Regions from separate parts of the Aminobacter sp. MDW-2 genome, predicted to be linked through region 3. Evidence: predicted binding sites of a transcription regulator. Region 3 holds the regulator's gene; each other region holds the start of a gene.
The links. Region 3 encodes LexA, which represses DNA repair genes until DNA is damaged. Its sites were predicted from a motif close to TGTTCNNNNTGTGTTCNG; they were not measured.
Positions count from the first base shown of each region.

Region 1: H5P29_RS07690 (helicase-related protein) is a predicted target of LexA. The motif match lies at 3,882-3,899, and genes of this name have one in related genera.
Region 2: H5P29_RS14810 (ATP-dependent helicase) is a predicted target of LexA. The motif match lies at 2,044-2,061, and genes of this name have one in related genera.
Region 4: H5P29_RS25310 (PA0069 family radical SAM protein) is a predicted target of LexA. The motif match lies at 3,060-3,077, and genes of this name have one in related genera.

Region 1 is NZ_CP060197.1:1,578,708-1,586,534, reverse strand. Features, by position in the region: gene H5P29_RS07695 (RNA-binding S4 domain-containing protein) at 129-512, opposite strand; gene H5P29_RS07690 (helicase-related protein) at 518-3,766, opposite strand; gene aqpZ (aquaporin Z) at 4,508-5,197, shown strand; gene H5P29_RS07680 (beta-ketoacyl-ACP reductase) at 5,270-5,992, opposite strand; gene H5P29_RS07675 (acetyl-CoA C-acetyltransferase) at 6,105-7,289, opposite strand; gene phaR (polyhydroxyalkanoate synthesis repressor PhaR) at 7,584-7,827, shown strand, end outside.
Region 2 is NZ_CP060197.1:3,032,394-3,040,220, reverse strand. Features, by position in the region: gene H5P29_RS14825 (hypothetical protein) at 38-235, shown strand; gene H5P29_RS14820 (dienelactone hydrolase family protein) at 282-1,160, opposite strand; gene H5P29_RS14815 (glyoxalase superfamily protein) at 1,293-1,835, opposite strand; gene H5P29_RS14810 (ATP-dependent helicase) at 2,102-4,600, shown strand; gene H5P29_RS14805 (sterol desaturase family protein) at 4,736-5,770, shown strand; gene H5P29_RS14800 (DUF4173 domain-containing protein) at 6,166-7,677, shown strand; gene H5P29_RS14795 (response regulator transcription factor) at 7,683-7,827, shown strand, end outside.
Region 3 is NZ_CP060197.1:4,028,781-4,036,607, reverse strand. Features, by position in the region: gene gltX (glutamate--tRNA ligase) at 1-536, opposite strand, end outside; gene H5P29_RS19920 (ComEC/Rec2 family competence protein) at 835-3,198, shown strand; gene lexA (transcriptional repressor LexA) at 3,325-4,041, opposite strand; gene glp (gephyrin-like molybdotransferase Glp) at 4,147-5,352, opposite strand; gene moaC (cyclic pyranopterin monophosphate synthase MoaC) at 5,353-5,835, opposite strand; gene trpC (indole-3-glycerol phosphate synthase TrpC) at 5,837-6,646, opposite strand; gene trpD (anthranilate phosphoribosyltransferase) at 6,651-7,661, opposite strand; gene H5P29_RS19890 (SurA N-terminal domain-containing protein) at 7,658-7,827, opposite strand, start outside.
Region 4 is NZ_CP060197.1:5,120,467-5,128,293, reverse strand. Features, by position in the region: gene H5P29_RS25325 (F0F1 ATP synthase subunit B) at 1-461, shown strand, start outside; gene H5P29_RS25320 (DUF4180 domain-containing protein) at 628-1,014, shown strand; gene H5P29_RS25315 (ribonuclease HII) at 1,037-1,687, opposite strand; gene H5P29_RS25310 (PA0069 family radical SAM protein) at 1,833-2,987, opposite strand; gene H5P29_RS25305 (glycosyltransferase) at 3,135-3,638, shown strand; gene moaB (molybdenum cofactor biosynthesis protein B) at 3,690-4,241, opposite strand; gene H5P29_RS25295 (4-(cytidine 5'-diphospho)-2-C-methyl-D-erythritol kinase) at 4,254-5,120, opposite strand; gene H5P29_RS25290 (NfeD family protein) at 5,131-5,316, opposite strand; gene H5P29_RS25285 (S49 family peptidase) at 5,393-6,256, opposite strand; gene H5P29_RS25280 (tRNA1(Val) (adenine(37)-N6)-methyltransferase) at 6,343-7,113, opposite strand; gene H5P29_RS25275 (DUF2007 domain-containing protein) at 7,140-7,364, opposite strand; gene H5P29_RS25270 (polyprenyl synthetase family protein) at 7,515-7,827, shown strand, end outside.

The DNA of each region.
Region 1 (7,827 bases), 2.5 Mb from region 3:
CCGTAGTTTGTATCTTTCGGGTGAGGTATCCCCTTTGCGGGGTCGTTGCAAGGGCGGCCATTCCGCGCAGAAGCACGTTTGCGGAACGTAATTCTCAACTTCGTTGCCGCCGCTCCAGAGCCTTTGCGTCACTGGTCGCGCAGCCTGTCGGTGGCCCGCCGTTCTTTCTTGGTCGGACGGCCACTGCCAACCTCGCGCAGCGGCGGCCTGGCGTCGGGCGGCGCCTCATCCCTCGGCGTGGGTGCGGGAGAGATGTCGTCGTAGAGCTTGCGTGCTTCTTCGGCCGGCCCGCGACGCTCGCCAGCCAGCAGAATCTTGTAGACCAGGATACGACGATCGAGCGTAATCGTCAGCACGTCGCCTGCCTTGACGATGTCGGAGGCCTGGCTGAGCTTCTGGCCGTTGCACCTGACGCCGCCAGATTGCGCGAGCTTGGCGCCAAGCGAGCGCGACTTGACCGCGCGCGAGAAGAACAGCCACTTGTCGATGCGCTGTCTTCCCTCGCCGGCCAAGGCGCTTACTTCTTGAGCTGGTCGCGCAGCGCGGCGAGCTTGGCGAAGGGCGAATCCGGATCGATGCGCACCGGACGCTCCTCGCGTGGCTTGGGCTGGAAGGCGGGCTTGCCCTTGGGGCCGTTGCGGTCGCCGCCGTGCCTGTCGCCCTGCGGACGCTCATTGCGATTGCGGTGTTCGGGACGCCCACCCTCGCCCTGCGGCTTGCCGCCGGGCTTGCGGTCGAAACGCGGACGGCCGCCATCACGGCCTTCGCCACCCTCGCGCCCGCCACTGCGGTTGCCCTCGCCCTGGCCCTGACGGGCTGCGGGTGCGCCGGCGGCACGCTGCTCGCGCTGGCCGCCGCGTGGGCGATTGTCCTGGCGATGACGCGGGCGCTGCTCGAAGCGGCCCTGACGCCACAAAAGGATCGGCTTGGGTTCTTCGGCAGGCTCCGCGGCGGCAGTTGCCGGCTGGGCTTCGGCTGCAGCAGTCTCGACGGCCGCCGCTTCCGACAGCGTTTCGGCTACAGGTTCTGCGACGGCTTCCACTTCTGCGGCGGGTGCAGCAACTGCCTCGGGTTCGACGGCAGGCTCGGCCGCCACTTCGGCCACGACCTCAGCTGCAACCTCGGCAACAGCTTCCGGCGCCTGCTCGGCATCCGCTTCCTGCGCGTCTTGGGCAAATGCTTCCGTGGAAACCTCGGCGGCCTGGCCGGCAGCGGCAGCTGCCGCTGCGGCCTTGTCGGCCTGCGCCTTGGCCACGGCCTCGCGCGTGGCAGCATCGATCGTCTCGAGCTTGTCCTTGACCTCGGCAGCCGGCTTCGGCTCGGCGCGATAGCCGAGGCCCTTGAGGATTTCTTCCATGTCGTCGCCGGTTGCGCCGAGGATCGACATCATCTGCGGCGTGACGATGAAGGCGCTGCCGTCATAGGCTCCGTCAGGACGCGCACCGATGCCCTGCTTCCAGGCAAGCGCCGGGCGGATCAGATCGGCGAGACGTTCGAGAATGTCGACACGCACGGCGCGGCGGCCAAGATTGCGGAATCCGGCGAGCTTGTAGAAGGTCTTGTCGAAAGCCTGATCGATGACAACAGACGTACGGCCGGCGGCCAACGCATGGACGACATCGCCGAAGCCCGGCTTGTCCTTGCCGTCATTCTTGAGCGCCCAGAGCAGTGTCACCAGGCCGGACGGTGCCGGCTTGATCAGCGCCGGTACAAAGACGTGGTAGGCGCCGAAGCGGACGCCGAGACGGCGAAGTGCTGCGCGACCTTCCTGGTCGAGCGACTTCACCTCGTCGGCGATGTCGCGGCGATTGATCAGGCCGAAATTCTCGACCAACTGGAAAGCGATGCCACGACCAATGCCGGAAAGCTGTTCGCCGGCCTTGAGATCGACCAACGGCTTGAGCAGCGACTCAATCTGGAAATTGACGAAACGGTCGGCGCGCGCCGCGACCTTGTCACGGGCCGGGCCCGTCAGTTGCTCGTCGGCGAGCAGCACGACGCGCGGCTTGAGCGCGTCCTCGCCCTCGACCAGCGTGCCGATCGGCGCGCCGATCCAGCGCAGAACGCCGTCGGAGCCAAGCGCGATATCGCCATTGGGCGACGCCGAGAAACGCTCCGCGCGGGCATCGAATTCTGTGGCGAGCGCCTTCTGTGCTGCCGTGCGCACGGCCTTGGCGTCTTCTCCGCCAGCGCTCTGATCTGCGGTGAAACGGAACCCTTGCAGTTCGCCGACATGGTGGCCCTCGACGAGGACAGTTCCGGACGGGCTTATTTCGGCTTCAAGCATAGTGTTTTCTCTAAGGCGGCGCATGAGGACGGAAGTCCTGCGGTCTACAAAGCGTTTCGTCAACCGCTCATGCAGTGCATCCGACAATCTGTCTTCGATGTTTCGCGTTTTTTCTTGCCAGTGTGCCGGATCGGCAAGCCAGCCAGGGCGGTTTGAGACAAAAGTCCAGGTCCGGATCTGTGCGATCCGGTGGGAGAGCGTGTCGATGTCGCCTTCGGTGGAATCGGCGCGGCGCACCTGTTCGGCCATGTAGTTTTCGTCGACATGACCGTTGCGGGCGAGATCGTCATACATCGACGCAATGAGGTCGGCGTGCTGGGCAGGCGCAATCCTGCGATAGTCGGGCAGCGCGCAGGTCTCCCACAACAGGGCGACACGTTCGCGACCGGTGGCGAGCGAGCGGATGTTTTCGTCACGCGACAGGTGTTCGAGCGCCTGGGCGTCGACCGCAGGCAGCGCCCGCGTCAGGCCCTCGACGGGCGCCACCGTGTCGATCGAGCGCTTGAGCGTGTCGAGGCTTGTGAAGTCGAACGAAGCGGTGCGCCACTGCAGCACCTTGACCGGCTCGAAATCGTGCCCTTCGATCTTCTCGATCAGCTCCTCGTCGAACGGATCAACCTGGCCGGTAACGCCAAAGGTGCCGTCGCGAAGATGACGGCCGGCACGGCCGGCGATCTGGCCAAGCTCGGCGGCGGTCAGCTGGCGATACTGGTAGCCGTCGAACTTGCGGTTCTGGGCAAAGGCAACATGGTCGACATCGAGATTGAGGCCCATGCCGATGGCATCTGTGGCAATCAGGTAGTCGACGTCGCCGGACTGGTAGAGTTCGACCTGGGCGTTGCGGGTGCGTGGGCTGAGCGCGCCGAGCACGACGGCAGCGCCGCCCTGCTGACGGCGGATGAGCTCGGCGATGCCATAGACCTCATCGGCCGAAAAGGCGACGATGGCCGAGCGGCGCGGCAGGCGTGTCAGCTTCTTGGAGCCGGCATAGGCAAGATGCGACAGGCGCGGCCGGGTGACCACCGACACGCCCTTCAAAAGCTTCTGCAGGATGCCGTGCATGGTGGCAGCACCCAGCAGCAGCGTTTCCTGCCTGCCCCGCAGGTGCAGGATGCGGTCGGTGAAGATATGGCCGCGCTCGAGATCGCCGGCGAGCTGTACCTCGTCGATGGCGACGAAGGCGGCATCGGTCTGACGCGGCATCGCCTCGACGGTGCAGACGGAATACTTGGCACCGGCCGGCAGGATCTTCTCCTCGCCGGTCACCAGCGCAACCTTATGGGCACCAACCTTCTCGCAGAGCCGGCCATAGACCTCGCGGGCAAGCAGCCTGAGCGGCAGGCCGATGATGCCGCTTTCATGCGCGACCATGCGCTCGATGGCGAGATGCGTCTTGCCGGTGTTGGTCGGCCCGAGGACCGCTGTCACATCGCGACCCGACAGGATCAGGGGGTCATTCTGCTTGGAGTGAACATTCATTCTAAGGAACCGCCCTCGGCGCCGGGCCCACCCGGCGTTGCGCCGCTTTCACGACGACTGGACACATAGGGATTTGCGAGACGAAGCGAAAGCGGAATGTTCCAGATTTAAGAGTTGGAACGAGTCTGGAACGAATCAGCGACGAATCACTGACTCCGGCAGATTCAGGTTTTGTTCACCCCAACATATAGATTTCGTGCTGGCAAGTCGCACCACATGCAGATTCTCTAAAGTGGCCCGTTTCATGCTTTAGCCCACTGCTGTTAACCTTTGCCGGCCAAGCGCCCGAACGCTCTGGCAAACCCGACGCAAAATAATGATTTTGTTGATGTTTCCTATCTCCGGGTTAACGCTGGAATCGTCGATGAGCGGCATTTCGTTAAGATTTGAACCAAATGCGGAACGAACAGGCGACGAATCACTGATAGGACAAGTTTCCTGATTTGTTCACCGCTAGATGTTGTGTCTTCCCCAACGACTCCACCGATTATCCACCGTGGAGTCACAGGCTTGTCCACAACAGGCTCCCGGGCGCGTTAATCTTTGCGTGCCAAAGCGGCACACCGCTGGTTCGACGAAAATATCTGTGATTGCATTACGTTAAGGGAACCACACCCGTTGAATGCGACAGCGAGGCATGTCTCCATCCGCATGTTGAGTCTGCGCGGCGGGGATTGCCCAGGCGGGGCCTCCGGAAAATGCGGCGCACCACGCAGGCGCACGACATCTGGAGGGAAGATCATGAGCAAACGTCTATTCGCCGAGTTCCTCGGCACATTCTGGCTTGTCTTTGGTGGTTGCGGCAGTGCGGTGCTTGCGGCTGCGTTTCCCGAACTCGGCATCGGCTTTGCCGGCGTAGCCCTGGCATTCGGCCTGACCGTGCTGACCATGGCCTATGCCGTCGGCGGCATCTCGGGCGGCCACTTCAACCCCGCAGTCTCTGTCGGCCTGATGATGGCCGGTCGCTTCGAAGCCAAGAACCTTGTGCCTTATGTCATCGCCCAGCTTGTCGGCGCCATCGTCGCCTCGACGGTGCTCTACCTCATCGTCAGCGGTAAGGCCGACTTTGCCGGTATCGGCGGCTTCGCGACCAACGGCTATGGCGACGCTTCACCCGGCAAATATGGCCTGACCTCGGCATTGATCATCGAGGTCGTTTTGACCTTCATGTTCCTGATGATCATCCTGGGCTCGACCCATGGACGCGTGCCGGCCGGCTTCGCACCGATCGCCATCGGCCTTGCGCTGACGCTTATCCACCTGATCTCGATTCCGGTCACCAACACCTCGGTCAACCCGGCCCGCTCGACCGGACCGGCGCTGTTCGTCGGCGGCATCGCCCTGCAGCAGTTGTGGTTGTTCTGGGTAGCCCCGATCGTCGGCGCGGCGATCGCCGGCATCGTTCACAAGGCGATGTTCGAAAAGGACTGAGCCTCACCGGCCAGACGCGAAAACGGCGCCTTGCGGCGCCGTTTTCTTGTTTCGGGGCAGCAAGCCCGACGGTCAGACGAAATATTGTCCGCCGTTTGCGGACAGGGTCGCGCCCGTGATGAAGCCCGATTGTTCCGATGCCAGGAACACCACGCAGCGCGCGATCTCTTCAGGCTCGCCGAGCCTGCTGACCGGGATCTGGGCGATGATCGATTCCCGCACCTTTTCCGGAACCGCCATCACCATCTCGGTGGCAATGTAGCCGGGACAGATGACATTGACGGTGATGCCGGCGCGGGCGCCTTCCTGGGCCAGCGCCTTGGTGAAGCCGATGTCGCCTGCCTTGGAGGCCGAATAATTGGCCTGGCCGGCCTGGCCCTTCTGGCCGTTGATAGAGGAGATGGTGATGACGCGGCCGAACTTGCGGTCACGCATGCCGCTCCACAGCGGATGGGTCATGTTGAAGGCACCGTTCAGGTTGGTGTCGATGACTTCCTTCCACTGCTCGCGCGTCATCTTGTGGAACATCGAGTCGCGCGTGATGCCGGCGTTGTTGACCAGCACCGAGACGGGGCCGAGGTCAGCCTCGACCTGCTTGATGCCGGCCTCGCAGGCGTCGTAGTCGGCGACCGACCATTTGTAGACCGGAATGCCCGTCTCGGCCTTGAACTTCTGCGCAGCTTCGTCATTGCCGGCGTAGTTGGCCGCAACCGAGTAGCCCGCCTCCTTCAGCGCGATCGAAATAGCAGCACCGATGCCGCGCGATCCTCCGGTAACCAGTGCAACCTTGCTCATGCGTTTCCCCTTTTCTGCTGCTTGATGGACTGCCCTTGCGACAGGCTTTTCCCTTGCGAGAGGCTTTTAGAGACAAAAAGGGCGGCACATCGGCCGCCCTTTTGTTTTCGATTTACATCGCCTCGACACACATCGCGACGCCCATGCCGCCGCCGATGCACAGGGTCGCCAGACCCTTTTTCGCACTGCGCCGGCGCATTTCGTAGACCAGCGTGTTGAAGACGCGGGCGCCGGACGCGCCCACCGGATGGCCGATGGCAATGGCGCCGCCATTGACGTTGACGATCGCCGGATCCCAGCCCATGTCCTTGTTGACCGCGCAGGCCTGTGCGGCGAAAGCCTCGTTGGCTTCGACCAGGTCGAGATCGCCGACCGACCAGCCGGCCTTTTCCAGCGCCTTGCGCGACGCCGGGATCGGGCCGGTGCCCATGATCTGCGGGTCGACGCCGGCTGTCGCCCAGGAAACGATGCGGACCAGCGGGGTGAGGCCGCGGCGTACAGCCTCGGCTTCGGTCATCAGCACGACAGCGGCAGCGCCGTCATTAATGCCGGAGGCATTGCCGGCGGTGACGGAACCTTCCTTGTCGAAGGCAGGCCGCAGCTTGGCAAGCGAATCGAGGGTCGCACCGTGGCGGATGTATTCGTCCTGGTCGACGATGGTGTCGCCCTTCTTGCCCTTGATGGTGACCGGAACGATCTCGTCCTTGAAGCGGCCTGCAACCTGCGCGGCTTCGGCCTTGTTCTGCGAGGCGACGGCGAACTGGTCCTGCTCGTCGCGGGTCAGCTGCCACTGGCGCGCGACGTTCTCGGCGGTGTTGCCCATGTGGTAGCCGTAGAAGGCGTCGGTCAGGCCGTCCTTGATCATCGTGTCGATCATCTTGAAGTCGCCCATCTTCACGCCGCCACGCAGGTGCTGGCAGTGCGGCGCCATCGACATCGATTCCTGGCCGCCGGCGACGATGATCTTGGCGTCGCCGGTAGCAATCTGCTGCATGCCGATGGCAATGGTGCGCAGGCCCGAGCCGCACAGCTGGTTGAGGCCCCAGGCGGTCGCCTCCTGCGGCACACCCGCCGCCATGGCCGCCTGGCGGGCCGGGTTCTGGCCGGCGCCGGCGGCAAGGATCTGGCCGAGGATGACTTCGTCGACTTCCCTGGGGTCGACACCGGCGCGTGCCAGCGCCTCGCGGACCGCGACCGCGCCGAGTTCATGGGCCGGGGTGTTGGCGAAGGCACCGTTGAACGAGCCGACCGGCGTTCGAGCGGCGCTGGCGACGACGATGGAGGACGAGGCGGACATGTTTCTCTCCAGACTTCGTTTGACGAATGGTTCTTGCGCCTCGAGGACATTGGCGCTCATGACTTTTCTTGCCCGTTCCAGGACCCGAGTCAAACCGGAAAATCAACGGATCGCCGATGCTGCGGCCGCACTGCAGCAATGCTGCGCAGCATTTTTTTGCCGGCGTTGCCTCGCCTTGCCTTCTCGCAGTGCACAAACCACTTGGATTTGCGATTGCTTTGCGCTTATCCTCGTGGCCGGCGAAATGTTACCGGCTGCTTACACGGCATTCCGGTCTTCCGGGGGAGGATGCTGATGGTTGCCAAAGACACGCCAATCGTAATCAAGAAATACGCCAACCGCCGTCTCTACAACACCGGCACGAGTACTTACGTCACGCTCGAGGACCTGGCCGAAATGGTCAAGAAGGGCGAGGAATTTACCGTGCAGGACGCCAAGACCGGCGAGGATATCACGCACCCGGTTTTGACCCAGATCATCTTCGAACTGGAGAACAAGGACGGCCAGAACATGCTGCCGATCCCGTTCCTCAGGCAGC
Region 2 (7,827 bases), 1.0 Mb from region 3:
TCGCGGCGGCGGGCACCGGACGGCTTTGAGGCAAGGCATGCACACTGACATCGAAGCAACGGCCAACAAACTCGCCTGCGACCCTCGCATCAGCGACTATGATTTCTGGCGTTCGCTTCGCAACATCAACAACGAACTTTTTGAGATCGCCAACAACAACCGGCCGATCCCGATCGAAATGCTGCGCTGGCGCGTCATCCTGCGCCAGGCCCGCTCCAAGCGCGGCGTGGCCTGAGCCGGCCGAAAGGCGCGCCAGCCGCGCGCCTTCACCGCTTGCCTGATCAGGCAAGCTTCTCCTTGAAGAAGTTGACCGTTCGCCCCCAGGCCAGTTCCGCCGCCGCCTTGTCGTAGCGGGCTTCCGAGGTGTCGTTGTTGAAGGCGTGCTGGGCGCCGTCATAGACGAACAGTTGGAATTCCTTGCCGGCCTTCTCCAGTGCCGCCTTGTAGGCGTCTATGCCGGCGTTGATGCGGTCGTCCTTGCCGGCATAATGCAGCATCAGGGCTGCCTTGATCCTGGCGATATCGGCCTCGTCCTTCGGCTGGGAGCCATAATAGGCAACGCCGGCGGCCAGATCGGGCGCGTTGACGGCCAGCGCGTTGACGGTTCCACCGCCCCAGCAGAAGCCCATGGCGCCAACCTTGCCATTGCCGCTTTCATGGCCCTTCAGGAACGCCACCGTGGCGACGCCATTGGCCACTGTCTGCGCCGCATCGAGCTGGCCGAACATTTCGCGTGCCTTTTCTTCATCCGCCGGCGTGCCGCCGAGCGGCGACAGATAATCGGGCGCCAGCGCCACGAAGCCTTCGAGCGCGACCCGCCGCGCCACGTCGCGGATATGCGGGTTGAGGCCGCGGTTCTCATGAATGACGATGACAGTCGGCAGCTTGCCTGTGGCGTCGGCCGGCCGGACCAGATAGCCCTTCATTTCGCCGGCACCACCGGGATAGGTAATGTCCTCGGCCTTCAGCCGCTTGTCGTCGTCGGCGACGATCGCCGCCCGCGCCTGGTTGGTCGTAAGCAACGGCACGATCGCCGCCGCGGCAGCGCCTGAGCCGGCAAGCCTGGTCAGCTTCTCCATGAAGCCGCGCCGGTCGAGTGTCAGGTGGGTGTATTCGTCATAGGCGTCGATCATCGCCTGGGTAATGGCAGGTCGTGTCATTTCTCGCTCCCTGTCTGGTTCCGAGGCCGGGAGTTTAACGTATGCAAATGTAGTTGGTTTCACTGTTGCGTGATCGCCGCGGCCACGAAAAAAGCGCCCGCGCGAGGTCGGCGCGGGCGCTTCGACAAGCGCTCAGTCTTCGCTTTCCATGAAACGGATGCGGTTGCCGAACGGGTCGATCACCTGGCACTCCAGCCCCCAGTCCTGCCGCTCCAGGCCTGGGCGGTTGTACTTGTAGTTCTTGGCAATCAGCCCCTTCTGGAAGGCCTCGACGCCCTTCATGTAGCAGACAGCCGTCGCACCCGGGCTGGCGTCGCCCGAATGCTCCGACAGATGCAGCTTCAGGTCGCCGCGCGACACCTGGCAATAGAGCGGTGCGCCGGGGTGGAAGCGGTGCTCCCAGTCGAAAGTGCAGTCGAGGAATCGCTCGTAAAAGCCCCTCGCCTTGTCTTCGTCGAATATGCGGAAGATCGGCACCGGCTGGGTGAAACTCACCGCACCGCCTGTCGGCTCTTCCGCCTTCTCGAGCTTGCTCGACAGGATGTTCCAGGTCTCCACGCCGAATTGTCTGGCGACGATCTCGAGCGCCTCGCTGTGGCTGACTTCGAGGTTCTTCTGGGCAAGCGCCTCGCGCATGGCTTTCGCCATCGCCTTTGCGTCACGATAGGTTCGCATGATCTTCCGATCCTCTGGTTGTGGCGAGAAATCCCATCAGTGCCCGCATTGCCGATGCTCTCACCATCCCATGGGATCAGGTGACGGAAGCGTCCGATGTGTTCGCCATACCCCCGGAGGGCGCGGACTGCCGGCCACATCAAGCCGTCAGCCACGCTAGCAAAGCGCCTGCGGCAGGGTCAACACCGCTCGCTTTTCCCGGCAAAACCAGAACAAAACAGAGACACTTCTGGCCTTTCCGCCCCGAATCACTACATTCGGGGCAAATGTCAGACTTTCCGGACGACATGCCCTTTTTCGACGAGCCCGGCGGGATGCCGCCCCGGGCCGCCAGCACGCCTGCGCCCAGCGGTATCGCTGCGCGCGCCATGGCCGCGCGCCAGGCGCCGTCAGCGCCCGATTACCTCAACGGCCTGAACCCCGAGCAGCGCCAGGCTGTCGAGACCACCGAAGGCCCGGTTCTGGTGCTCGCCGGCGCCGGCACCGGCAAGACGCGTGTGCTCACCACCCGCATCGCCCATATCCTCAGCCAGGGCCGCGCCTACCCCAGCCAGATCCTCGCCGTCACCTTTACCAACAAGGCCGCGCGCGAGATGAAGCAGCGCATCGGCCACCTTGTCGGCGAAGCGGTCGAGGGCATGCCGTGGCTCGGCACCTTCCATTCGATCGGCGTCAAGATGCTGCGTCGCCATGCCGAACTGGCAGGGCTGCGCTCCGACTTCACCATCCTCGACACCGACGACGTCATCCGCCTGATTAAGCAGTTGATCCAGGCCGAGGGCCTCGACGACAAGCGCTGGCCGGCGCGCCAGTTCGCCATGATGATCGACGGCTGGAAGAACAAGGGCCTCGGTCCAGCCGAGATCCCCGAGGGCGACGCCCGCTCCTTTGCCAACGGCAAGGGCCGCGAGCTCTACAAGGCCTATCAGGACCGGCTGCAGACGCTGAACGCCTGCGACTTCGGCGACCTGTTGTGTCATCCGATCCGCATCTTCCGCGCCTACCCTGACGTGCTCAAGGAATACCACAAGCGCTTCAAATACATTCTGGTCGACGAGTACCAGGACACCAACACCGCGCAATATATGTGGCTGCGGCTCCTGGCCCAGGAAACGGGTGGTCCGGGGCAGAAGAATGTCTGCTGCGTCGGCGACGACGACCAGTCGATCTATGGCTGGCGCGGCGCCGAGGTCGACAACATCCTGCGCTTCGACAAGGATTTCCCCGGTGCCGTCGTCATCCGGCTCGAGCGCAACTACCGCTCGACCGCGCACATACTGGGTGCCGCCGCCCACCTCATCGCCCACAATGAGGGCCGTTTCGGCAAGACGCTGTTCACCGATCGCAACGATCCCGAAGACGGCAAGGTCAATGTCCATGCCGCCTGGGATTCCGAGGAGGAAGCCCGCGCCGTCGGTGAGACCATCGAACAGCTGCAGCGCCAGAAACACAATCTCAACGACATGGCGATCCTGGTGCGCGCCTCGTTCCAGATGCGCGAGTTCGAAGACCGCTTCGTCACGCTTGGCCTCAACTACCGCGTCATCGGCGGCCCGCGCTTCTACGAGCGCCAGGAAATCCGAGACGCCATGGCCTATTTCCGCGTCGTCGCCCAGGGTGCCGACGATCTCGCCTTCGAGCGCATCGTCAACGTGCCCAAGCGCGGCCTCGGCGAAGCTGCCATCCGCCAGGTCCACGATACCGCGCGCGCCCTTGGCGTGCCGATGCTGCAGGCAGCCGCCCAGCTCGCCGAGAGCGACGAACTCAAGCCCAAGCCTCGCGCCGCCCTGCGCGAAGTCGCGGCCAATTTCGAGCGCTGGCAGAAGGCGCTCGACAACACCCCGCATACTGAGCTCGCCGAGATCATTCTCGAAGAGAGCGGCTATACCGATATGTGGAAGAACGACCGCTCGGCCGAAGCGCCGGGCCGACTTGAAAACCTCAAGGAGCTGATCCGCTCCATGGAGGAATATGAGTCGCTGCGTTCCTTCCTTGAACATGTCGCCCTTGTCATGGACGCCGAGCAGGACGAGCAGCTCGACGCCGTCTCGATCATGACGCTGCATTCGGCCAAGGGCCTCGAATTCGAGACCGTCTTCCTGCCCGGCTGGGAGGAAGGCCTGTTCCCGCACCAGCGTGCCCTCGACGAAGGCGGCCGCTCGGGTCTCGAGGAGGAACGCCGCCTCGCCTATGTCGGCCTGACCCGCGCCAAGAAGAACCTGCATCTGTGGTTCGTCTCCAACCGCCGCATCCATGGCTTGTGGCAGTCGACGATTCCGTCGCGCTTCCTCGACGAACTGCCCGAGGCGCATGTCGAAGTGGCTGATGCCGGCAATTCCTATGGCGGCTATGGCGGCGGCCGCCAGAACCCCTACGGTGCCTCGCGTTTCGACAGCGTCGGTGAAAAGTCCTTCTCCAACACCTACGCCACGCCGGGCTGGCAGCGTGCCCAGCAGAACCGCACCGAAGCCACCGACCGCAACTGGGGTTCCCGCTCCGGTCATTCGGTCGAACGCATAGGCTATGGCGAGACCGATTCCGGCTTCGGCGCCGGCCGCGGCTCGGTCAAGGGCCGCACAATCGACGGCGAACTGGTCGCCAAGTCGGTCGCGACGGAGCCCTCGCGCTTCGAGGTCGGCGACCGCGTCTTCCACCAGAAATTTGGCAACGGCAACATCGCCAACATCGATGGCAACAAGCTCACCATCGACTTCGACAAGGCCGGCCAGAAGAAGGTACTGGACGGGTTCGTGAACCCAGTGTGAGGGCATTTGACAGACCCGGCGCCAGAGCCAACGTCCCGCCACACGGCGCTTGACCGCTGGTTCGAACGCATGCTCGGTGATCATGGACCACAAGGTTTCGGATCCGGCTGGTTTTCCGGTCTGCTGGGGCTTTTGTTGTCCCTCGGAAGTTTCTGTGCGGTCCTGGTGTTCCGGTTTCCGGAATGGTTGACCACGTCCGAACTGCGCAGCTCCTATCCGGTCGAGGTCATGCGCGGGCTGCTCGTACTCGCCATCATTGCCGGTTTCTTCTTCTCCGCTCTGAACATCCTGCTCAGGCCGTCGAAGAAGCTGGGCCTTGCCGGTATCGGTTTTGCCACGCTGGCCATCATTCTGGGTGGCACCGGCGTCAATGTCGATTACGACGGCGACGCGCCGATTCATGTCGGCTTGGACTGGCTGGTCCTCAATGTCGTGTTGTTGTCACTCGTCTTCGTGCCGTTGGAGCGCCTGTTTCCGCTGCGTCCCGAGCATGGAACGTTCCGTGCCGGCTGGACGACCGACGGGCTCTATTTCATCGTCAGTCACGTGCTGGTCGAGCTTTTGACCTTCTTCACACTGTTACCTGCGACGATTGTCTCCCAAGCCTGGCAGGCCGATACCATGAGTGCCCAGGTCAAGAGCATGCCACTCATTGCGCAAGTCCTGCTGATCATGCTCGTTGCCGACCTGACGCAGTACTGGGTACATCGCAGCTTTCACCGTATAGGTTTCGCCTGGCCGTTTCATGCCATCCATCATTCCTCGCGCGCGATGGACTGGCTGGCGGGTTCCAGGCTGCATGTGGTCGATATCGTCGTCACACGGGCACTCATTCTGGTGCCCGTGTTCCTGTTCGGCTTTTCCGAAGCCGCCCTCTACATCTGGCTGGCCATCGTGGCAGCACAAGCCACCTTCAACCACGTCAACATGCGCATACGGCTCGGCTGGCTGGAACAGCTGCTGGTCGCACCCCGTTTTCACCATTGGCACCATGCGGTCAGGCCGATCGACAAGAATTTCGCCGTGCATTTCCCCTGGATCGACAGGCTTTTTGGTACATTCTATCTGCCGGCCGATGCCTGGCCCGAAAATGTCGGCATCCATAACGACCCCATACCGGAAGAGTTCGGGCGCCAACTGCTCTGGCCATTTCACCGAAAGACGCGTTAATGCACCGCGCACCGCCGGCCCACGCCCTTTCCCACCGGACGCCGTGATCCAGGGCTTGGCAGGCAGTCGCCGGGTTTGACCCATTGGTATCGCTCCCGCAACAGGCGGCCGCAGCTGATTCACTTGCCAGGTCGACCTTCAACCCTCTGCACGAAATCTGCACGAAACTCCTGAATATCTCCTCGTTCCAGCCACCATACCCACCCGCTGCAACGGCATTGATGTCATATGCAAACGACATCGAGCCCCACGCACCGCACGCCCCGCCAGCTGCCCAAACGGCTGCTCACTGAAGCATGGTGGCTGGTTGATCCAGCGCCACCTCAGGCGATCACGCCCTTCCCTGGCACATATTGCAGCCCGGCAGGACTCCCCCGCAAGCTGGAGCGTAGGGCATGAACTTCCGCCATGCCCCGTCCACCATCTCCGCCAAGGTTGGCGCCGCATTGCTGCTGACCCTTGCAGCCGATTTTCTGCTGTTCCGGCAGCCGCTGGACATTTCGCTTTTCATCTTCGCCGCACTGGCTGCTGGTGCAATGATCGCATTTCATTCTCGGGGACCCCGTCCCCGCCCGCTCGCGCTCAAAATTGTGCTCGCCGCGCTCGCTCTCGCCCCGCTCGCCGAAAATGTCAGCCCGCTTTCGGTGACGGTCGCGACCCTTTGCCTGGCGGCCTTCGCTCTGTCGGTCTCGGCCCGCCTGCGATCCGGCCCGGTAAACTGCCTCAAGCGCATCGCCGGCTTTATCCTGACAATCCCCGGCCGGCTGCCATTCGACATCGCGCGGCTACGGAAACTGGCCGGACGCCGCAAGATCTGGCGCCTTGGCAGCCTTACCGCTTGGACGCTGGCTGTCGCTCTGGGCATGGTGTTCGTCGCGTTGTTCGGCATCGCCAATCCCGTCATCGGCTACTGGATGTCGCTGATCGACGTCCGGGCCATATTCAACCTTCTTGACGTCTGGCGGATTGCCTTCTGGCTCGTCGTGGCTGGCAGCGTCTGGAGCTTCCTCAGGCCAAGATTACCGCGTTGGCTACCCAAATGGCGCCTCTTCACACCGCGGCCGATCGCCGAAGCACAGGCAAACTTGGAACCGCCCGCCAGACTGCACCAGTCACTCTTCGGCAAGGCGGCGATCCTGCGCGCGCTTGTCGTGTTCAACCTTATCTTCGCGCTGCAGACCGTCCTCGACGGCGCTTATCTCTGGGGCGGGGTGGCATTGCCCGCTGGGCTCACCTATGCCGCCTATGCCCATCGCGGTGCCTACGCCCTCATCGTCACGGCACTCTTGGCGGCGATTTTCGTGCTGCTCGCACTGAGGCCGGGCAGCACGACCTCGGCCGATCGCCGCGTCCGCGCCCTGGTCTATCTCTGGTCGGCGCAGAACTTTGTCCTGGTCATCTCGTCCATCCTGCGGCTCGACCTCTACATCGACGCATATTCACTGACCTACTGGCGCGTTGCCGCCTTTGTCTGGATGGGACTGGTCGCTCTCGGCATCGTCCTGATCATGTCCCGCATCGCTCTCGACAAGTCGAACGAATGGCTTTTCGGTGCCAACATGCTGACGCTTTCTGCAGTTCTCTACGTCAGTTGCTTCATCAACTTCGCCGCAATCATCGCCCACTACAATGTCAGCCACAGCCGCGCGATGGATGGAGGATCGGAATTGGACTGGTATTATCTGCGCTCGCTTGGACCCCAGGCCATCCCGGCAATCGACGTGGTGCTGAACCGCATGGGTGATACCGGCGCGGTCGCGCGCACAAGCCTCGTCTCGCGCCACTATGAGGCGGATCGGTTTCGCGAGCAGTTGCAGAACTGGCGTGCCTGGAGTTTTCGGAACTTCCGGCTGGCAGCGTATCTCGACCAGCCTTCGCCTTTGCCTTCCGGCACAGAGCCGCAGTGACGACGATGCCGCGCCATATCCTCGTCGTCGACGACGACCCTCATATACGCGACGTGATCTGCTTTGCCCTCGACAAGGCCGGCATGGAGACCGAGCCGGTCGGCGACGGTATGGCAGCGCTGGCGCGCATAGAGCGCCGCATGCCCGACC
Region 3 (7,827 bases):
TCCGAACGCAGGATGATGAAATCGTCGAGATCCTTGTTGGGAAAGCGCACATCACCCTGCACGCGGTCGAGCACCAGCGTCTCGCCGTCCTGCGGCGCCTTGATGCGAATGACCGGCTTGACGCCAGCCGGCGCCTCGGACGGGTCGCGGTCGCGCCAGCGGCCGTCATAGCGTGGCGGCTTGCCCTCGGCGCGCGCCTTCTCGCGCATCTCGGTCAGCTCTTCCTGCGAGGCGTAGCAATAATAGGCTTTGCCCATGCGCACGAGTTCTTCGGCCACCTCGCGATGGCGCGGCGCACGCTCGAACTGCGAAATCGGCTCACCCTCCCAGGTCAGGCCGAGCCAGGTCAGGCCCTCGAGGATCGCGGCAGTTGCGGCGTCGGTCGAGCGCTCGCGGTCGGTGTCCTCGATACGCAGCAGCATGGTGCCGCCGGTGTGGCGGGAATAAAGCCAGTTGAAGAGAGCGGTACGCGCGCCACCAATGTGCAGATAGCCGGTGGGCGAGGGGGCGAAGCGGGTGACGACAGGCATAGCGATTTCCAAGGGAAGCAGGGCGCTTGGCCGAAAACCGGCGGCGCATGGCGTTTGTGTGCGGTTGATGTAGCATAGAAGGTCTGGGGCGCAAGAGGCAGGCCCGATGGGCGACCGCATGCGGGAGGGGCAAGCCGGTAACAATCCGGTGGTAGAAGCCAGCGAGCGCGACTTGCTGACCTCTCCGGCTGTGCCTGCCGTTGCGTGGACACCACCAGCTCTGCCCGAGAGAGATGCTGCTCCTGACGCCGATGCATCGCCGTTTCAGCGAGGACACAAGTCCTGGCTACGGCAAGGATCGCAATTGCTGGTCGGTCACCGGATCACCGCACGATCCACCCTGGCCGCGATCGAAACGGAACTCGACCGCGGTGCGGCGTTCCTGCTTCTTCCGGTCTTTCTGGCCGCTGGTGCCCTGGTGTATTTCGCGCTTCCGAACGAGCCGGATCTCGCGCCGCTCGTCATTGTGTCAGCGACACCGGCCGTCCTCGCCTTCCTAACGCGCGCACGGCCGCCTGTTCACTACGCGCTCGCCGCACTCGCCGCCTCAATGCTCGGCATGGCGGGTGCAAAGTTCGAGACCGAACGCATGGCAACGAAGATGCTGGGCGCCGAGATCTCGACTGCCATCACCGGGCGCGTCGTCGAAATCGACAATCTGGACAAGGGCAGGGTGCGGCTGACGCTCGACGTTCTGGCGACTGCGCGCCCGGTCTTGCGTTATACGCCCGATCGGGTGCGGCTCGTTGCCCGCAAGCTTCCTGAGGGCGTCATGGCGGGGGCCGAGGTGACGGGTTATGTCAGGCTGATGCCGCCGTCCGGGCCTGTGCGGCCGGGCAGCTATGATTTTTCCTTCGAAAGCTATTTCGATGGCATCGGCGCCAGCGGCTTTTTCATGAAAGGCCCAGAGTTTGCTGCAACCACCCAGCCGCTGTCGGCCAGTGATCGTGCATTCGCGTCGATCGAGAATGTGCGCCAGAAGATTGCCCAGCGCATTCGCGACCGCATTGGCGGTCCGGAGGGCGAAATCGCGGCTGCCCTGGTCGTCGGCGTGAGCGGCGGCATTCCCGAGGATGTCAACGAGGCGCTGCGGCGTACCGGGCTCTACCACATCATCTCGATCTCGGGTCTGCACATGGCGATGGTCGCAGGCACGGTCATGCTTTTGATGCGGCTAGGCTTCGCCGCCTTTCCCGGCTTCACCTCGCACCGGCCGGTCAAGAAGTACGCGGCAGGCGCGGCACTGCTCGCCACCGGTGGCTATCTGTTCATTTCAGGCGCCGAGGTCGCGGCGCAACGCAGCTTCATCATGCTGGCGGTGATGCTGACGGCCGTGCTGCTCGACCGCGCAGCACTCACCATGCGCAACCTGGCGATCTCGGCCGTTGTCGTGATCATGATCTCGCCCCACGAAGTCGTCGGGCCGAGCTTCCAGATGTCGTTCGCCGCAACGGCAGCCCTCGTTGGCGCATATGCCTGGTGGTCGGACCGGCGGGAGGAGCAGGCGCTGCCGGTCGGTCAGAGATCGCTGCCGTCCAAAATCTGGCGCTGGCTTGCGACAGTTGCGATAGGTCTCGCCGCGACGTCGGTGATTGCCGGGCTCGCGACCAGCGTTTTTGGTGCATGGCATTTCCAACGTGTCTCGCCCCTCAGCCTGTTCGCCAATCTGGCAGTCAGCCCGTTTGTGTCTGTCCTGGTCATGCCCTTTGCCGTCATGGCTGGCATCTTCATGCCGCTTGGACTCGACGGCCCCTTCCTCGACACGATGGGCTTCGGCCTGAAGGCAATGATTGGCATCGCCACCTGGTTCTCCGAGCGCTCGCCGGTCGATGCGGTCGGCCTTGTCTCGTCACATGCGGTATTGTTGCTCACTGCAGCACTCGTCATCGCGTCGACGGCAACGACCTGGCTGCGCGCCGCCGCACTGCCATTCGCGGCCCTTGGGCTGCTGACGGTCGTGGAAACGGAAACGCCCACGGTTCTCGTTTCGGAAGATGGCCGCCTCGTCGGCGTCCCGGTCGACGATGGCAAGCTGGCCGTCAATCGCGTCCGGCCGAACCAGTTCACCGTCGACAACTGGCAGCGCGCGCTGGCGTCGGAAACACTCGTCACCCCGGCCCGTTCGGCCGCGAATGCAACGAACGGGACTGTCCGTTTGCCCAGCGAGACCGGCTCACAGCCAACAGCCGAGGCAGATGTCGCCGGTACGATACCCGGCAATCCAGTATCTGGAGAACTAAACGCTGCCGGCGCGGACGCCTTCGTCTGTGACAGCGAGCTGTGCACGGTTCAACAACCGGAGGGGGCACGGATCGTCCATGCGGCGAATGCGAGCGCCGCTGCACGAGCCTGCGACAACGCGGATCTCATCGTCGTCGACGATGCCACGGCAAGCGACGTCTGCCCCGGCGTGGCCGTGCTCACCAAACGCGAGCTGGCGCGCCTTGGCAGTGCGTCGATATTCATCACAGCCGCGGCGGCTGGCGTAGATCGGGCGGTCGAGATACGCCACGCCGTGGCGGAACCGTACCGCCCGTGGCATGCGCAGCGCCAATTTTCGCGCGAGGCGAGGGGCCTGCCACCCTACAAGCGAGTGGAGATGCCCCCAAAGACATCTGCCGGGGCAACCAAGGCGCACCCGAAAGCGCCGACTGCGACCACACGGTGAGTCCGAATCTGTACCCGCCGTCGCAGAGCCGTCAGATACGGCACGATAGCAACAGTGCAGATCAGTCCGGCTTACAGATTGCAGCAGGATGGACAGGCCGAGCTGGCGGAAACGCAGCCCCGGCAATCAATAGCGGCGGATCAGGCCGACAAGCTTGCCCTGCACCTTGACCCTGTCCGGTCCGAAGATGCGGGTTTCATAGGCCGGATTGGCGGCCTCAAGAGCGATCGAGGCACCCTTGCGGCGGAAACGCTTGAGCGTCGCTTCTTCGTCGTCGACGAGGGCGACGATGATCTCACCGGGATTGGCCGTGGTCGAGCTGCGGATGACCACAGTGTCGCCGTCGAAGATGCCGGCCTCGATCATCGAGTCGCCCTTGACCTCGAGCGCGTAATGCTCGCCGCCCATGATCATGTCTGGCGGCACCGAAATCGAATGCGTCTTGTGCTGGATGGCGTCGATAGGCACACCGGCAGCGATGCGTCCCATGACGGGAATGGCAACCGCCGAAGCAACATCGTCGTCATTGCCGGCCGACATGCTGCGTGACGGCTCGGGTTTGCGGCCGAGGCTACCCTCGATGACGCTGGGCGAGAACTTCTTCGCCGCGTTGAGGCCAGGCGCGATCGAATCGGGCAGGCGCAGCACTTCAAGCGCGCGCGCCCGGTTGGGCAGGCGTCTGATGAAGCCGCGTTCTTCGAGCGCCGTGATCAGGCGATGGATGCCGGACTTGGAGGCGAGGTCGAGTGCTTCCTTCATCTCGTCGAAGGACGGCGGAATACCCGCTTCCTTCAGCCGCTCGTGGATGAATAGCAAAAGCTCGTGTTGTTTGCGCGTCAGCATCGCCACCCCCGAGGAATCAGAAGAAAAACAAACCCAGAACAAACACTATCTGTTCCAGTTGTGTTCCGCAACTGTTGATATTTCGTGAAGGGTGGAAGGTGCTGCTCAGCGCAACATCATCACCTGGCAGGCGCTGCCGGCTTCGACTGCAGGCGCGAAGGGCACCCGCACGATGGCGCAATTGGCGTCGGCCAGCGTGCGCAGCATCGAAGAGTCCTGGATCAGGTAGGGTGTGACGACGAGACCCTCAGCGGTCTCGCGCGCAATCGCGCGGACAAAGTCCTGGCGCAGGTCGTTGGCCGCCATTGCCGTGTCGAGAATGCCGTTGCGCATGTCGGGCGAATAAGGGCGGCCGCCAAGCTTCGCCAGCAGAGGTTTCAGGAAAATCTGCGAGCAGATCAGGCTGGCGACCGGATTGCCCGGCAAGCCGACGCAGCGGCTGTTGCCGAGCCGGCCGAACATCAGCGGCTTGCCCGGGCGCATCGCGATCTTCCAGAAGTTGAGATCCATGCCGAGATCGGTCAGGACACGGTGAACGAGGTCGTGGTCGCCGACCGAAGCGCCGCCCAGCGTGACGATCACATCGGCGTCGGCGGCGAGCGCCTTGGCGACCAGTGCGGAGATTGCCTCGGTGCGGTCGGCGGCGATGCCGAGATCGAGTACGCGCGCGCCAACCGACTGAACGATCGCCGCGACGCCGTAGGCGTTGGAGGCGATGATCTGGTCGGGCCCTGGATTGCTGCCCGGCGGCAATAGCTCGTCGCCGGTGGCGATGATGGCGACCAGAGGCGCCCGCAGCACTTCGACGCTGGGATGATTGGCAGCTGCGATCAGCGAGAGCCCTGCCGGGTCGAGCACACGTCCTGCATCAAGGATGAGGTCGCCCTGCTTGAAGTCGAGGCCCCTGGCGCGGATGTTACGGCCAGCAAGCGTTGGCTCGAGCACCGCGATCTCGCCATTGCCGAGATCGCGAACGTTCTCCTGAATGACGACGGTATCAGTGCCTTGTGGCACCGGTGCGCCGGTGAAGATGCGGACGCACTCGCCTGGTCCGACGGTGCCCGTGAACTGCTTGCCGGCGGGTGCCTGGCCGATAACCTTGAGCTGCGCCGGCAGTGAAGCGATGTCGGCGGCCTGGACGGCGTAGCCATCCATGGCGGAGGCGTCAAAGGGCGGCTGGGTGCGCAGGGCGTGTAGTGGAGCCGACAGCACGCGGCCTGATGCCTGGGCAAGGCCGACAGTTTCCGTGCCGCGCGGTTCGGCAGCGTCGAGCAGGCGCGCCAGGGCGTCGGCGACGGGCAGCAGCGCCATCTATTCGGCAGCCTTGTAGTCGCCCGACTTGCCGCCGGTCTTCTCGACCAGCCGGATGCCGGAGATCACCATGCCGCGGTCGGCGGCCTTGGCCATGTCGTAGATGGTAAGGCAGGCGACCGAGGCAGCCGTCAGCGCTTCCATCTCGACGCCGGTCTTGCCGGTGACGCGGGCAAGCGCCGTGACGCGCAGGCCGGGCAGCGCCTCATCTGGCTCGATCTCGACCGAAACCTTGGTCAAAAGGATGGGATGGCAGAGCGGCACGAGTTCATGCGTGCGCTTGGCGGCCATGATGCCGGCAATGCGGGCGGTGCCGAGCACGTCGCCCTTCTTGGCGTTGCCCGACAGGATCAACGCCAGTGTCGCAGGACGCATGACGACATGGCCTTCGGCGATTGCCGTGCGTGTCGTCTCGGCCTTGTCGCCGACGTCGACCATGTTAGCCTCGCCGGTGGCGCCGATATGGGTGAGGGTGGTTGCCATGTCAGGCGCTTGCCAGGGCTGCGCCATCGAGCAGCGCACGCGTCGCCGAGGTCACGTCGGCCTGCCGCATCAGGCTTTCGCCGACGAGGAAACTGGAGATGCCGGATTTCCGCAGACGCAGGCAATCGGCATGCGTAAAGATGCCGCTTTCGCCGACCAGCAGCCGGTCTGCCGGCACCATCGGCGCCAGGCGCTCCGACGTGTCGAGGCTGACCTCGAATGTGCGCAGGTTGCGGTTGTTGATGCCGAGCAGGCGCGACTGAAGCTTCAGCGCGCGTTCTGTCTCTTCTTCGTCATGGACCTCGACGAGCACGTCCATGCCGATTTCGAACGCCTCATCCTCGATACGCCTGGCATCTTCGTCGCTCAGGCTCGCCATGATGATCAGGATCGCGTCCGCGCCCCAGGCACGTGCTTCGTGCACCTGGTAGGGCTCGAACATGAAGTCCTTGCGCAATGCCGGCAAGGCGCAGGCGTCGCGCGCGGCGGTCAGGAACTCCGGTGCGCCCTGGAAGGATGGCGTGTCCGTCAGCACCGACAGGCAGGCAGCGCCGCCGTCGGCATAGGCCCTGGCGAGCGCCGGCGGATCGAAGTCGGGACGGATCAGGCCTTTGGACGGGCTCGCCTTCTTGATCTCGGCGATCAGGCCAAAGCGGCTTTCACTGTGCCTGGTTTCGAGTGCCGCGAGAAAGCCGCGCGGCTTGGTGACGTCGCGGGCGCGCGCCTTGAGCTCGGCGAGCGGCAGCAGCGCCTTCGCTGCGGCGATCTCGTCGCGCTTGTAGGCTTCGATGCGGCGCAGGATATTGGCCATGTCTCTATCCGTTCGAAACGGCGACCAGTCGGTCGAGCACTGCCTTGGCGCGGCCGCTGTCGATTGCCTCGGCGGCAAGCGGCACGCCTTCGCCGATCGTTGCAGCCTTGCCGGCAACGACGAGGCCGGCACCGGCATTCATCAGCACCGTGTCGCGATAGGCACCCTTGGCACCTTCGAGAACCCCGCGCAGGGCAGCGGCATTGTAGGCGGAATCGCCGCCGCGCAGCTCTTCGCGCGTATGCTTGCTCAAGCCGACCTGTTCGGGCGCCAGCGTAAACGTGGTGATCACACTGTCCTTGAGGGCTGCGACATGGGTCTCACCCGTCGTGGTGATCTCGTCATAACCGTCGCCGTGGACCACCCAGACGTGCTGGGCGCCAAGTTCCTTCAGCGTCTCGGCCACCGGACGCACCCATTCGGGCGAGAACACGCCGACCAGCTGGCGGTTGACGCCGGCGGGATTGGAGAGCGGGCCGAGCAGGTTGAAGATGGTGCGGGTGCCAAGTTCGACGCGGGTCGCGCCGACATGCTTCATCGCCGGGTGATGCGCCGGCGCGAACATGAAGCCGACGCCGGCGTCATGGATGCAGCGGCCGATCGCCTCGGGCGTGAGGTCGATGTTGACGCCAAGGGCGGTCAGAACGTCGGCGGCGCCGGTCAGCGAGGACAGGCCGCGATTGCCGTGCTTGGCGACAGGCACACCTGCGCCCGCGATGACGAAGGCCGAGGCAGTCGAGATGTTGACGCTGTGCGAACCGTCACCGCCGGTGCCGACGATGTCGATGGCATCGGCAGGGGCTTCGACGCGCAGCATCTTGTCGCGCATGGTGGCAACGGCGCCCGATATCTCGCTTACGGTCTCGCCGCGCACCCGCAGCGCCATGAGAAAGCCACCGATCTGGCCGGGCGTGGCTTCGCCCGACATGATGATGTCAAAGGCCTCGCGTGCCTCCTCGAAGGTGAGAGGGGTGCCCGCGGCGACCTTGGCGATATGCGGCTTGAGTGCGCTCATGGCGTTCCCACCGCAAGTGCGCGGGTGATCGCCGCCTGGTTGATCGTTGCTTGATACTCGCCCTGGAGCTGGGCGACGATCTGGTCGAGCAGGTCGTCCGACATGCCCGAGGCAAACTGCTTCTGCGCGTCCTCTGGCACCGCGCTCTTGTCCGCACCGGCCGGCT
Region 4 (7,827 bases), 1.1 Mb from region 3:
CCACAGTCGCTCTCGTCATCTTCGTCGGCGTCGTCCTGTACCTGAAGGTGCCGGGCATGCTTTCGAAGTCGCTCGACGAGCGCGCCGAACGCATCCGCGCCGAACTCGAAGACGCACGCAGGCTTCGTGAAGAAGCCCAGCAGCTGCTCGCCGAGTACCAGCGCAAGCGCAAGGAAGCCGAGAAGGAGGCCGCCGACATCGTCGATCTGGCCAAGCGCGAAGCCGGCCTTCTCGCCGAAGAAGCGCACAAGAAGACCGAAGAGTACGTTGCTCGCCGGACCGCACTTGCCGAGCTCAAGATTGGCCAGGCCGAACGCGACGCCGTCAACGAAGTTCGCGCCAACGCTGTCGACCTCGCGGTCGAGGCAGCTCGCCAGATCTTCGCCGGCAAGGCCGACGCCAAGACCAACGCCGACCTATTCAAGGGCTCGGTTCAGGAATTGAAGGCCAAGCTCAACTAAGTCGAGCCGCCAATTAAGTCAGGCAGCCGGGCAGATTTGAAAAAGCCGCTGGAATTTCCGGCGGCTTTTTTGTTTTCAGGACAGCCAGGGGCGACTGTCTTTCGTTTGGCAAGGAGCTGCTCCGGTGCGGCTTGCACCTTGCCGCGGCCGCTGCTAGCCGGGTCACATGATCCAGATCGTCGAAATCGGCAAATCCCGCGTGCTTCTTTTCAGCCGGAGCGGCTCGTTGCTGCGCGCGCCCAGCGACGCCAATGACTTCATCAGCGAGGCGTGGTCGAACGAGGCCGAAGTCCTCGCCATCCCCGTGGAAAGGCTTGCCCCGGATTTTCTCAAGCTCAGCACCGGCATTGCCGGCGAGGTGTTTCAGAAGTTTGTGAATTACGGCCTGGGCTGCGTGATCGTCGGCGACATCACGCAGGCGCTGGAAGAAAGTGGTGCGCTGCGTGACTTCGTGCGCGAGACCAACAAGGGCAAGTCGATCTGGTTCGTTGCGGATCTTGCCGAACTTGACGTCAGGCTCGGGACGTCGCCACTTCAGAGTGGGCAGGGTTAGGCGCCAGGCGTTTCTGCCGTGGTTAGTCCCTGAACGGGGCAAAGGAAATGCGGTGCAGCCGAAGCGATGCGCCGTGCTCGATGATCGCCGCCCTGTGGCGCGCGGTGGCGTAGCCCATATGGACTTCGAAACCGTAGCGGTTGTCGTTCGAGCCGCAGACAGACATCATGCGGTCGCGCGTCACCTTGGCGACGATCGAGGCGGCGGCGATGGATTGCGAGCGCTGGTCGCCCTTGACAAGGGCGCGGCAGGTGCAGGCGAGGCCGGGCGGCACGTCGCGGCCGTCGGCCAGCGCCGACTTCGCCGCCACCGGCAGGCCGGCAAGCGCCCGGCGCATCGCTTCCAGGCTCGCCTTGCGGATATCGCTGCGGTCGATGCTGTCGGCCGAAACCGACGCCACGGCGACGCCAAGGGCCTTGCACAGCACCTCGTCGAACAGCGCGTCGCGCTGGGCGGCTGTAAGGCGCTTGGAATCGTCCAACCCCGATGGAATGTTGCCGGGGTCGAGCACCACGGCGGCAGCGACAACCGGGCCGGCGAGGGGGCCGCGTCCGGCTTCGTCGAGGCCCGCGCATGGCCACAGGCCAGCCGATATCGCTTTCGTTTCGAAGGCGAAGTCGGGCTTGTCGATGAATTCGAAGAGGGGTGGAGAATCGGAGCGCGGGCGAGCCATGGTGCGGCGATGCTCGCATCGGCCCCGATCCTCCGCAAGACCTTCCCGGCCGATTAGGGCGGCGGCTCGGGAAGGCACCGTCAACTGGCCACGGGGAACGGCCGGACGGAATTTCTTTTCTGGGACGGTGGCGCCGCCAGAGTTTTCAAAGCAGCGTCAATTGCAGCTGATCCTTGGGGCCGGCTTCGAAAAGGTCGGTCCGGAGCGGGGTGCGCACCGAATTGAGGCCCAGGCGCTGTGCCGCGATCTCGAAGCGGCGGCCGATCTGCCAGGCATAGGGCCCCTTGCCCTTCATGCGCTTGCCCCATTCCGAATCGTAGTCCTTGCCGTCGCGCATCGAGCGGATCAACGACAGCACGTGGCGATAGCTGTCGGGATAATGGCGCAGCAGCCAGTCCTTGAAGATCGGGCTGACTTCCAGCGGCAGGCGCAGGATGACGTAGCCGGCGCTGGTGGCACCTGCGGCCTTGGCCGAATCGAGAATGCGCTCGATCTCCTGGTCGGTGAGGCCTGGGATGATCGGCGCGACCATCACCGAGACCGGAATGCCTGCATCGGAGAGCTGGCGGATAGCTTCGAGCCGCTTCGTCGGCGTCGCGGCCCGAGGCTCCATCGTGCGCGCCAGCATGCGGTCGAGCGTCGTCACCGACAGCGCCACCTTGGCCAGGCCTTTTTCGGCCATGCGGCTGAGGATATCGATGTCGCGTGTGACCATTGCCGACTTGGTGACGATGCCGACAGGATGGTTGCGCGCCTCCAGCACCTCGAGCACCTCGCGCATGATGCGCCAGTGCTTCTCGATCGGCTGATAGGGATCGGTGTTGGTGCCGATGGCGATGGTGCGCGGCTGGTAACCGTCCTTCGACAGTTCGCGGTCGAGCAGCCGCGCCGCATCCGGCTTGGCAAACAGCTTGGATTCGAAATCGAGCCCGGCCGACAGGCCCATATAGCTGTGGGTGGGGCGGGCGAAACAGTAGACGCAACCATGCTCGCAACCACGATAGGGATTGATCGAGCGGTCGAATGAGATGTCGGGCGACTCGTTGCGGGTGATGATGGTGCGCGGCTTCTCGACCTGGACCTCGGTCTTGAACGGCGGCAGCTCCTCGATTGTGCTCCAGCCGTCGTCGAAGACATGGCGGCTGACCGGTTCGTAGCGCCCCGACGGGTTGACGCCGGCACCGCGGCCGCGTCGGCGCTCATGGTTGATGCGCAGGCCGCTTTCCTCGATCATGGCATTGGCCATTCCGGCTCCGCCACCCTTGAAAGCGGCAATATCGGCCCGTGCGATGGGTTCCATTTCGCTATCTCCCCGAGGGAAAGAGGCCGCCCGTCGATTCGTTCGGCATGAAACTATTCCTATTTTGGAAAATAGAACAAAGCAAGAACTTTGTTCTCCGGGCCGCGAGGCTGGCGCTTCGGCCGGCTTTCCGATATGCGGCTGGATATGCTGAGCGTTCTGATCGAGACCAGGGACGACGAGGAGGGGCTGGCCCGCACGCTGGCGGCGCTGGTCGGCGGCGCCGTCGAGGGTGTCGTGCGCGAGGTGATCGTCTGTGACCTCGGCTCCACCGACCAGACCCATTATGTCGCCGAACATGCCGGCTGCGCCTATCTCGCCAAGGGCGGCATCCAGGCGGGCATCGCGCAGGCAAGGAGCGACTGGCTGCTGCTGCTCGAGCCGGGCGCGCGGCTGGCCGAAGGCTGGACCGAGGATGCTGTTCGCCACATGAGCCGGCTGACCATGGCGGCGCGCTTCACCCGGTCGCGGGCGAGCAACCGTCCGTTCTGGGAACGGGTGACGTCGCGGCCGCGCGCTCTGGAGCAGGGGCTGGTCATCACCAGGAAACAGGCAGCTGTTCTGGGTCGCAACGGGGCGGACGCCGAAGGCATCGCGCGCGGACTTGCCATGAAGACGCTGGATGCCGAAATCGTCGTCGCGCCGCGCTAGGGCAATTCCAGCAGCGACATTTCGCCGGAAATTGCGAAAGACGCCCTGGCTTCAGGCTGACTTGGTGCCGCCACGCCTGAGGTGCTCGTCGAGCCGCGGCATGATCTCGACGAAATTGCACGGCATGTGGCGGTAATCGAGCTGCGCCTTGAGAATGCCGTCCCAGGCGTCGCGGCACGCCCCTGGCGACCCCGGCAGCACGAAGACGAAGGTGGCGTTGAGCACGCCGCCGGTGGCACGCGACTGGATCGTCGACGTGCCGATCTTGTCGTAGGAAATGCGGTGGAATACCTCCGAGAAGCCGTCCATGCGCTTTTCGAAGATCGGCTCCAGCGCGTCCGGCGTGACGTCGCGGCCGGTGAAGCCGGTACCGCCGGTGGTGATGATCACGTCGATTTCGGCATCGAGCGACCAGGCGGTGACGCGGTCGCGAATCTTGTCCTTGTCGTCGGTGACGATGTCGCGCGCCTTGAGCACGTGCCCGGCTTCGGTGATGCGGTCGGCTAGCGTCTGGCCTGACTTGTCATCGGCCAGCGTGCGGGTGTCGGAGACGGTCAGCACCGCGATGCGGACGGGAACGAAGGGGCGGGGCTCGCTGGCCATTATGTTGGGCTCCTAGGTCCGGGTCGTTGTGGCGGCGCTGAACCAGCCGGGGCGCTCTGCGGAGATCGCCGTCGCCGCGTGCGCGGCGGCAGCGTTGCTGTCGAAGATGCCGAAACAGGTGGCACCCGATCCCGACATGCGGGCGAAGGCGGCACCCGAATTGTGAAGGGTGCTCAGCACCGCGACAATCGAGGGTTCGATCGACATTGCTGCAGGCTCGAGGTCGTTGCGGCTGGTTGTCAGCCAGTCAAGCACGGTATCGGCGCTGTCGAGCGGCGCGAGAGGGGGATTTTCACGTGAGGCCAGCGCCCGGAAGACGCTCGGTGTCGCCACCGCGATGCCGGGATTGACCAGCACCATCGGCAGCGAAGGAAAATGCCTGACCGGGGCGAGCTGCTCGCCGATGCCGCGGGCGATCAGCGGATGCCCTGCCAGGCACATCGGCAGGTCGGCGCCAAGCGGCAAGGCGAGGCGGGCAAGGGTTGCGGCATCGGCCGGCAGGCGCCAAAGGCGGCTCAGGGCGCGCAACGCGGCAGCCGCGTCGCTCGAACCGCCGCCGATGCCCGAGGCGACCGGCAGGTTCTTTTCGAGCGCTATGGCGACCGGCTGGGTGGTGTGATGGGGAAAGGCAGCGCGCAGCGCGTCCCGGGCCTTGAGCACGAGGTTGCCGCCATCGACCGGCACATCGGCGGCAAAGCGGCCGTTGACGACGAAACCGTCCTCTGTTGCCGCCGCAACGGTGATGCGGTCGCCAAGCTCGGCAAAGACGACAAGGCTTTCGAGCAGATGATAGCCGTCATCGCGCCGGCCGGTGACATGCAGCGCCAGATTGATCTTGGCCGGGGCGAGTTCGGCGAGCGGAACGTTGTTGAAGGTCACGGGCGGGGCATCAGTCTTTCTCGAGCCGGTACTCGCCGGTTTCGGGATCCTTGACCAGTGTCCCGTTGGCGCCGGTCTGGCGCTGCTTCTCGTTGCGCCGCACCTTGGCAGTCACCCGTTCGGCCTCCTTGATGAAGGAGCGGTAGCCGATATAGGCGACCACGCCGACAAGCGCGAAAAAGATGAGCTGCGGCATTTCATTCTCCTCCCTTCGGTGCCGTTTCCGGCCGGCCGGGGCTGTCCCCACATGATAATCCGCCGTTTCGGCTTTTTCAAAGGCCGAACCGGCTCCACAATGCGCGTTCTTCCGCCGCATCCACCAGGCCGGTGGCAACCGCACCGGCTGCTTCAGGCGTGAAGCCGAGGGATGAGCCGAGGCCGAGCCTGCGGCCGAACAGGCCGCGCGGTGCTGTGATCAGCTTAAGCTCGGCCTTGGGGCCATAGCGGTCCTTGAGCACGGTGCGCATGTCGCCGAGCGCGTCGACGAGGCCGAGTTCGAGGCCCTTCTTGCCCGACCAGAACAGGCCGGTAAACAGGTCCGGGTCGTCCTTGAGCTTGCCGCGGCGGCGCTCCTTGACCATCTCGATGAAGGTCTCGTGCACTTCGAGCTGCAGCTTCTTCAGCCGCTCGACGTCTTCGGCCTTTTCCGGCTGGAACGGATCGAGCGTCGCCTTGTTGGCGCCGGCGGTGTAGACGCGGCGCTCGACGCCGATCTTCTTGATCAGGTCGGTGAAGCCGAACGAGGCCGATACCACGCCGATCGAGCCGACGATGGAGGACGGGTCGGCGAAGATCTCGTCGCCGGCAATGGCGATCATGTAGCCGCCCGATGCGGCGACGTCCTCGACGAAGACCAGCACCTTCTTGTTCTTCTCGGCGGCAAGGTCGCGGATGCGCTTGAAGATCAGGCGCGACTGTACCGGCGAACCGCCCGGCGAATTGATCGAGATGGCCACGGCGGGCGCGCTGGAAATCGAGAAGGCCTTTTCGATCAGCCCGGCTGTGCTTGCCAGTGAAAGCGTCGGCCGGAACTGGCTGCCGCCCGACATGATCGCGCCTTGCAGCCTGATGACGGGGATGACGATCTCGCCGCCTCGCATAGATCTCGGCAGCAGGCGGCGGAACAGGTTCTTCACGTAATCTCTCCGGTCTCTGGTCATGCGGATGTATGTATTCCCGCGACAACCGCAATGCTTCGGCCCAGTTCTGGCGCCGAAAAGCTTCAATCGCCGAAAAGCGACGCGCGGCCGTTGCTTATGTCGTCGGCGCGTTGCGAGAAGCTGTCGCCGGGATCGCGCAGGACCAGCGGCGGGCAGAGCGTCAACGGCGCCCGCGAGGCGCGAACCGCCCGCACGATGATACGGATCGCGGCCGCGTCGGCGCGCGGATGCACCGGTACGATCTCGGCCTTGCCGAAGCGGCCCTCGAGGGCCGTAAGGATCGCTGCGAGCTGCTCCGGCCGGGCGATGATGGCGAGGCCGCCGCGCGGCTTGACCATGGCGGCAGCACTCCGGAGCCAGCTTTCGAACAGCCCGTCCTCCATGACATGCGCCTGCCGCTTCAGCGCGTCCGGTGTCGGCCGGTGATGTGCAGGATTGAAGGGCGGGTTCATGATGACGAAGTCGAGCGAGGCGTCGGCAAGGCCTGCCTCGGTGCGTGCCTTGCCGGAAAGGCCGACATCGGCGACGAGCACCGACGCGCGCTCGCGCAGCGAGGCGTTGCCGGGATAAGCGAGCGTCGCCTCGGCGAAGCGCGCCATATCCGTGGTGAGCTCGACAAGTTGTACCTTGGCCTGCCTGCAGCGCGACGCAACCGCAAGGCCGGCAGCACCCGCACCTGCGCCGAAATCGGCAAGCCGGCCGGCGAAAGTTCCCGGCACGGCGGCTGCCAGCATCAAGGCGTCCATGCCGGCGCGGTGGCCGCTGTCGCTGGGCTGCACCAGCCAGAAGTCGCCGCGATGGAATGCGTCCACCGTATGCGGTGGCAAGTCCAGATGTTTTGCGGGTGGCGGTTCGGCTGTCACTTCCGGCGAATTTCGTGCTCGATGCCGGCGTCGGTAAGAAGCTGCCGTGCTTCGTCGGCGTCGTCGGCATCGATCATGATCCGCCGCGGCAGGATGCCGATCGAACCGTCGAGCACGCTCATGTTCTCGTCGGCGGTGAAGCTGCCGATGCCGGCGTCGCGCAGCAGTGCCTCGACGAAGGAGATGATGACGGCGTCATTGGTGCGGATGAGTTCGATCATCTCAGGAAATTCGCAGTTTGGAGCGGCGAAGTAAACGCTGCCTGTTGCACCGCGCCAATTCGCCACTTGCGGGCACGGTGCATGCCGCCCTAGAATCGCCTAAGAGCTACGCGCGCGACCACGCGCCTGTGTAATTTGGGAGTGTTGGCCTTGGGTGTCGTTCTCAACATCGAGAAGGGAAAGCGGGACGCTGCGTCGATCAAGGACCTGATCGACCTGACGTCCGCCGACATGGGGCGGGTCAACGAGCTGATCCTGTCCAAGGCCGGCTCCGACGTCGAGATGATCCCCGAGGTGGCCAACCATCTGATCTCCTCCGGCGGCAAGCGCCTGCGCCCGATGCTGACGCTCGCTGCGGCGCAGATGTTCGGCTACGCCGGCGAAAACCACGTCAGGCTCGCGACCTCCGTCGAGTTCATGCACACGGCGACGCTGCTGCATGACGACGTCGTCGACGAAAGCG